Regions from separate parts of the Telluria sp. Soil_C_11 genome, predicted to be linked through region 1. Evidence: predicted binding sites of a transcription regulator. Region 1 holds the regulator's gene; the other holds the start of a gene.
The links. Region 1 encodes FNR, which switches genes on or off when oxygen is low (the NO sensors DNR and NnrR bind a similar motif). Its sites were predicted from a motif close to TTGATNNNNATCAA; they were not measured.

Region 1 (3,620 bases):
GGCGGTGGCGTAGAAAATCACCACCGGAATCGCCCGGGCCAGGTCGACGTGCCGGGTCGGCCCCGGTTGCAGTGCGCCCTGGATCCTGTCGGCGTTCCACTTCTGCTGCCGGCCCAGCACGTACTGGGCCAGGGCGGCCGGATGCTCGACGCGGATGCAGCCGTGCGACAGGTCGCGCCGGCTGCGCTGGAACAGCTCGCGCGCCGGGGTCGAGTGCAGGTAGATGTCCATCGGGTTCGGCATCGCGAACTTGATCGCACCCAGCGAGTTCTTCGGTCCCGGGCGCTGGCGCACGCGCGCCCGGCCCGCCTTGAGGTCGGCCACGCTGGCGCCCGGCGGCACCGTCTCCATCTCGTTCTGCGCGAGGTAGGCAGGGTTGCGCGCGAGTTTCGGCAGGATTTCCTTTTCCAGGATGCTGCGCGGGACGTTCCAGTACGGGTTGAACTCGAGGTAGCGCATCTGGCCGACGAACAGCGGGGTCTCCGTCTTGAGCGCGGTGCCGACCACCACCCGCATCTCGAGCGGCGGCTCGGCGCCGGGCGCATCGCCGCCGCCGTTCTGGAACGCCCACAGGCGGTACGCCGGCAGGTCGACCACGATCAGCGGGCCGCGGCCCAGATCAGGGAGCCAGCGCAGGCGCTCGAGCGTCAGTTCGAGCTGGCGCACGCGCTTCGCCAAGGGCACGTTGAGGGCGTCGATGGTGCCTCGGCCCAGCACGCCATCGTCAAGCAGCCCATGCCGCGCCTGGAAGCGCTCGACGCCCTCGGCCATCGGCTCGCTGTAGGTGCCCTCGGCCGGCGGCGGGGCATCGGCCGGCAGGTCGCCCAGCAGCACCAGGCGCTTGTACAGCGCCGTCGCGGCCGGGTAGGCGCCGCCGGGCACGACCTTGGCGTCCGGTTTCGGCAGCGCCGGCCAGGCTTGCCGGGACAGCTCGCGGTAATGCGCCAGCGCCGCCTTGACCCGGCCGTACTGGTTCAATTGGGGCTCGGCCGCCTGCACCGCGGCCTGCAGCTTGCCGCCGGCGAGTCCGGCGCGCAGGCGTTCGACCGGGTCGTACTGCTTCAGGCGCGCATCGGGCAGGCGGGTATGGTATTCGGAGCGCACGCGGCCGACGCGCAGGTCGGCCAGGTAGTGCAGCATCGCCGCGGTGAGCGCGACGTCGAAACGGGCGATATCGGCGTCGCCCGCGCTCAACTGGCGCTGCAGCGCGTCGGCGCCATAGTCGCGCGGGTCCAGGCCCTGCAGCCTGGCCTGGCGCAGCACCCATAGTGCGGCCGCGGCGGTCGACGGATTCCAGGCGGGGGCGTATTTGCGCGGGGCGTAGAAGCGCTCGAGCCAGCCGCGTTCGTCGTAGGGGCCCGAGGGCGCCGCGGACGACTGTGTGGCCTGGACGGCCAGGGTGCGGATGGTGGCGGGGATGGGCTGCGCGAGGGTGGAGCAGGGGACGAGTGCCACGGCTGCGCAAAGCGCGAGGGCGGCGCCGATTTTCTTGCTGAGTTTCATTGTTACCTTCGGACTTCGGCAACCGTACGTTGCCGATCCGAATCATACCCGTTCAGCGATACCGATGCGCTAGCCAGGCGTGCGCCCTCACGCCATCGGACTGCACTGCTCGGTCCCGGCCGCCATCGCCTTCAGGCGCGCCGGTTCGAGCAGGATCACTTCGCGCTTGTCGACCTGCACCAGCCCCATCTTCTTGAAGCGCGACAGCAGGCGGCTGATGCTTTCGATGGTCAGGCCGAGGTAGTTGCCGATGTCCTCGCGCGACATGCGTAATTGGAAACTGTTGGCCGCGTAGCCGCGCGCGGCGTAGCGGGCGGACAGGTTCACCAGGAACACGGCGAAGCGCTGCTCGGCGCGCATATTGCCCAACAGAAGCATGACGTTCTGTTCGCGCGTGATTTCCTGGCTCATGATGCGGTGGAAGTGGCGCAGCAGGGCTGGCACGTGGCCGAACAGGTCTTCCAGGCTGGCGAAGGGGATTTCGCAGACTTCGCTGTCTTCCAGCGCCACGGCGTCGCAGTGGTGGCGGTCGCCGCTGATCGCATCCATGCCCAGCAGCTCGCCGGCCATCTGGAAACCCGTGATCTGGGCTTCTCCGGCCGCGTTCACCTGGTAGGTCTTGAAATGGCCGAAGCGCACCGCGTACAGGTTGCGGAAGGGCTCGCCCATCCGGTACAGCGGCTCGTCGCGTTCGAGGCGGCGGCGCTTGCCGATGATCTTGTCGAGGCGGTCGATGTCCGCATCCTCCAGGCCCATCGGCAGGCACAGCTGGTGCATGCTGCATGCCGAGCAGCTTGCCTTCAGCGCCTGCACGTTCAGGGGCTTGTCGTCGTTCGGAAAGTGGATGGCCTGGAGCATCGGAAAGAAGAGGCGGTGGCGGTAAATACCTTGATTATACGGCCCGTTGTCACGCCCGGGGCCGCCTGCTGGCCTGCTGGCCGGCCTTCTGTCCATACTTTGTGGCATTTTCGCCGTGCCAAAGCCGTTCGCGGCCCGGACCTGCCTTGTCACACTGCCAATCGTGCGCGGCCCGGCCCATGCTAGATTCTGCACACGACAATATGCGGGGGACTTCCATGTTCGGTTTGGCGGCATTGGACCTGGCGCGCGTGCAGTTTGCGTTCACGATGTCGTTCCACATCCTGTTCCCGGCCATCACCATCGGCCTGGCCAGCTACCTTGCCGTGCTGGAACTGTGCTGGCTGAAGACGAAACGCCAGGTCTTCGTCGACCTGTACCACTTCTGGCTGAAGATCTTCGCCGTCAACTTCGGCATGGGCGTGGTCTCGGGCATCGTGATGGCTTACCAGTTCGGCACCAACTGGAGCTATTTTTCGGAATACGCCGGCGCCATCACCGGGCCGCTGCTGGCCTACGAAGTGCTGACCGCGTTCTTCCTCGAGGCCGGCTTCCTGGGCGTGATGCTGTTCGGCTGGACCCGGGTCGGGCCCGGGCTGCACTTCCTGGCCACCTGCATGGTGGCGCTCGGCACCCTGATCTCGGCCACCTGGATCCTCGGCTCGAACAGCTGGATGCAGACCCCGCAGGGCTATGCCATCGTCGAGGGCCGCATGGTGCCGGTCGACTGGCTCAGGATCATCTTCAATCCGTCGTTCCCGTACCGGCTGACGCACATGGCGATCGCGGCCTTCCTGTCGACCGCGCTGTTCGTCGGCAGCTCGGCCGCCTGGCACCTGCTGAAGGGACGCGGCAACGAGGCGGTGCGCACCATGCTGTCGATGGCGATGTGGATGGTGCTGGTGGTGGCGCCGATCCAGGCCGTGGTCGGCGACATGCACGGCCTGAACACCCTGCAGCACCAGCCGGCCAAGATCGCCGCCCTCGAAGGGCACTGGCAGAACGAAGGCGACAAGCCCTTGCCGCTGCTGCTGTTCGGCATCCCGTCGATGGAGGACGAGGAAACCAGGTTCGCGGTCGGCATCCCGCGGGTCGGCAGCTGGATCCTGACCCATACCTGGGCCGGCCAGATCAAGGGCCTCAAGGAATTCCCGCCCGACCAGCGGCCGAACTCGCTGATCATCTTCTGGAGTTTCCGACTGATGGTCGGGCTGGGCCTGCTGATGATCGCGCTGGGCGCCTGGAGCCTGTGGCTGCGC
Region 2 (3,620 bases), on a different contig from region 1:
GAGCAGTGCGGTCGGCGCGAGGATGCGCACGCACGGTCCCGGACGTGGCTCGATCATGCCGGCGGCAACCATCCAGACAAACAGGACCGGCATGCCTTGCAGCAGACCATCTGCGACAGGTCGGGCGCTGATGACAAGCGCTGCGGCATGCAACATGTAGACGAAGGAGGCACGGCCAGCCAACGAAGGCCCGGAGCGCGGCATCCGGTAGGCGAAAGAGGCGAGCGCGACCAGCGTGAGGCGGAGCGCGAGGCTGGCCGGTGTCTGCTCCGCATCGACCGCGAAGCTCCACATGCCTGCAACCAGGACGCTGATGCCGAATATAGCGCAGAAGCTCGGAAGCAGTCGCCGCAGGTAACGCTGCGAGCGGCGTTCGAAGAGGCGCCGAGTGTCGGGCGACGCCAACGGCGTGGCATGGGTGGGCGTTTCCGCCGTCTGCACTTCCTGTATCGAAGGCATCGCAGTCCAGGCCCTACTGGAATTGACGCGTCCGTTTCTGGATTGCATGGGCCCGCATCCCTGCGCGTCCATGCAGGCGGAAAGGTGCGGCTCGCCTTGAAGTCGCCAGTACACCGGAAAGGCGATGCAGCGCGAGCATTTGCTCGAGCGCGGCGGCGAGTTGCCTGCCCGGTTCCACCTGTCCAGTCTCGACCGTCGGCGCAACGCGGTGTAGCGCGCAAAGAATCATCGCGTTCTCCGCCGTTCGCTCGCGCAGGTGCCGGTCGCCCAACGCTTCCAGAAGCGTTTCCTCGTGGCGCAGGCCTGCCTCGACGGTGGCGACCATGTGGCTGAACCCTCTGGCGAAATCGTCGTCGGTTCCGGCCTGGAGCTCCCTGATTCGGTGACGAAGTGCCTGGTGCACGTGACGGAGGACGGCGCGATCGGCGCACCACACGGCTTTTCTCGTAAATAAGGGCATGGTGGCCTCATGGTGAGTGACGCTGCGGCGCAACGTCGGTGAAGGAGTGGTAAAAAGTTCGACTTCGATCAAATACTCATGCGGCCGGCTAATGAGCAAACAGCACCGGCAAGTGTGCCCAGCGCAGTACCGTCGCGGTGATGCCATCCGTCATCCCCTCGCGAAGCGGGGAACGCCCGTAAGCGCCCATCACAAGCAGGGTGACGCCGCTTTTGGCGGCTTCGGCGAGCAGAACCTTTCCGGCATCTTCCTGGCGTCTTATACGGTGTGGAGAGGCGGCGATACCATGCCGGTCCAGCCACACCGCCAACGCGGCGCACGGCTCCTGCTCCAGTCCGGTTGCGGGCAATTCGTCGCCGACTCCCAGTATCCTGACGCCGCGTGCCAGTCTGAGCAGGGGCAGCGCGCGGGCCACGGCGCGGCATGCTTCCGCGCTGCCGTTCCACGCGACCAGGGCTTCGCCGTCGAGCGTAGGGGGCATTCCGGTGTTCGGCAGTATCAATAGCGGATGGCCGCCGGCCAGCAACAGGCGCGCGGGCAGGTCTGCCGGTCGCAGGGGATCGATGACAGTGCGGTCGGGCTGCCCGACGATAGCGAGATCGCAATAGCGGCTCTGGACAGGCATGCCTCCGTCGGCATCGTCATCGATCAGGCGCGGCTCGTACGAAAGCACGCCTTCCGCTTGTGCGAGGTTGGAAAAGCGCTCGAGCGCCTGCTGGGCTTTTGTGCGCAGACTCTGGCAGCGGCTGGCCAGCGGATTGCGCCCGGCGGTGAACGCCTCGGGCGGTACGAAGCGCGAGATCCCGGTCGGCGCCGCGCCGACCAGATGGGCTCCGCACTGCCGTGCCAGGCGGGCAGCGCAGCGGATCCGGGTGATCGCAGCGTCGCTCAGGTCGGCATGCACGAGGATCGTCTTGTAAGCCATTTGGTGCTCCGGCATGGAATCCTTCACCCGATGAGCCTAGTGCGCACTGCCTCTCATGTCTACAAGGACGCCGCAATTAGCACACTTAGTTACGTCTATTTTGACCTCCATCAAAATTTATGCAGGCGGCTTCGCTAGGCTTTGCGAAACGCCAACGTCATGAGGGTATAACGATGAGTGTACGGAACCTGCAGCACTTCTTTCGTCCGGGCACAGTAGCCGTCGTCGGCGCTTCCAGTCGGCCGGCCAGCGTCGGCGCGACGGTTCTTGCCAACCTCGTCAGTGCAGGCTTTCGCGGCAAGATCTGGCCGGTAAATCCGAAGTATCGCCAGCTCGAGGAGTTGCCGGTGTACCGCGATGTCGGCGACCTGCCGGGAGCGCCGGAGCTGGCGCTGGTGTGCACCCCGGCCGACACGGTTCCAGGCATTGTCGCCCGGCTCGGCAAGCTCGGCTGCCGCGCGGTCGTCGTCCTCAGCGCCGGGCTCGACGCCACCGGCGACGATGGACGCAGCCTGCGCCAGGCAATGCTGGACGCCGCGCGGCCCTACCTGCTGCGCATCCTCGGCCCGAACTGCGTCGGGCTGCTGGCGCCTGGCAGCGCGCTGAACGCCAGTTTCGCACCGGTGGCGGCGCTGCCGGGACGAATCGCTTTCGTTGCACAGTCCGGCGCACTCGTCACTGCGGTGCTGGACTGGGCGCGCGCCCGCCAGATCGGGTTCTCATGCTTCGTGTCGCTGGGCGACGGCACTGACGTCGACTTCGGCGACCTGTTGGACTACCTGGCAAGCGATCCGGGCACTGACGCGATCCTGCTGTACGCCGAAAGCGTGCGCCAGGCGCGCAAGTTCATGTCTGCAGCGCGCAGTGCCGCACGCGCCAAGCCGACCGTCATCGTCAAGGCGGGAAGGGTGGCTGAAGCGGCACATGCCGCGTTCAGCCATACCGGCGCCCTGGCGGGCTCCGACCTGGTCTATGACGCCGCGATCCGTCGCGCCGGAATGTTGCGGGTCCATACCACCGAGGAGCTGTTCGATGCCGTGGCGATCCTGGCCCAGCCGCGCCGGCCTGCCGGTCCGAGGCTGGCCATCCTGACCAACGGCGGCGGACCGGGAGTGATGGCGACCGATGCGCTGGTCGCGGGCGGCGGCCAGCTCGCGCGCCTGGCGGGCGTCACCGTGGAGCGCCTGTCCGCCGGACTGCCGTCCACCTGGTCTCATGGCAACCCGGTCGACATCATCGGCGACGCGCCGGTGGGACGCTACCGCCTTGCCCTGCAAGCCTTGCTGGACGAGCCGGATGCGGATGCCGTGCTCGTGATCCATGCGCCGACGGCCATCGTCCCGAGCGCCGAGATCGCGCGGGCGCTGCTGCCGCTGCTGCGGACCGCCACGCGGCCAGTGCTGTGCTGCTGGCTCGGCGGCGCCAGCGTGGAACAGGCGCGCGCACTGTGCGCCGATGCGGGGCTGCCGGTGTTCGACACCCCCGAGGAAGCCGTACGCGGTTTCCTGCAACTGGTCGGCTACCAGCGCAACCAGCAGGTACTGATGCAGGTTCCGGCGGCGGGATCGATGGCGCCACCGGAACGGGAAGTCGCGCGCGCACGTGTCGACATGCTGCTCGACCACGGGACAAGTAAAGTCGGGGAGGCGGACGCGAAGGCGATCCTTGCCGCCTATGGCATCCCGGTGGTGCCCACCGTCACCGTGCGCGATGCAACGGAGGCTGTGAAGGCAGCGGCCCGGATCGGCTACCCCGTCGCCTTGAAGATACTTTCGC

Region 2: the regulator FNR is predicted to act here: its motif matches at 1,945-1,958, upstream of AC3A6M_RS14500 (universal stress protein).

Annotation. Positions count from the first base shown of each region.
Region 1 covers NZ_JBDGIN010000002.1:373,137-376,756, forward strand. The annotation lists gene AC3A6M_RS04595 (L,D-transpeptidase family protein) at 1-1,503, opposite strand, end outside; gene fnr (fumarate/nitrate reduction transcriptional regulator Fnr) at 1,591-2,361, opposite strand; gene AC3A6M_RS04605 (cytochrome ubiquinol oxidase subunit I) at 2,580-3,620, shown strand, end outside.
Region 2 covers NZ_JBDGIN010000007.1:282,375-285,994, reverse strand. The annotation lists gene AC3A6M_RS14510 (GGDEF domain-containing protein) at 1-459, opposite strand, end outside; gene AC3A6M_RS14505 (hypothetical protein) at 473-991, opposite strand; gene AC3A6M_RS14500 (universal stress protein) at 1,008-1,844, opposite strand; gene AC3A6M_RS14495 (bifunctional acetate--CoA ligase family protein/GNAT family N-acetyltransferase) at 1,964-3,620, shown strand, end outside.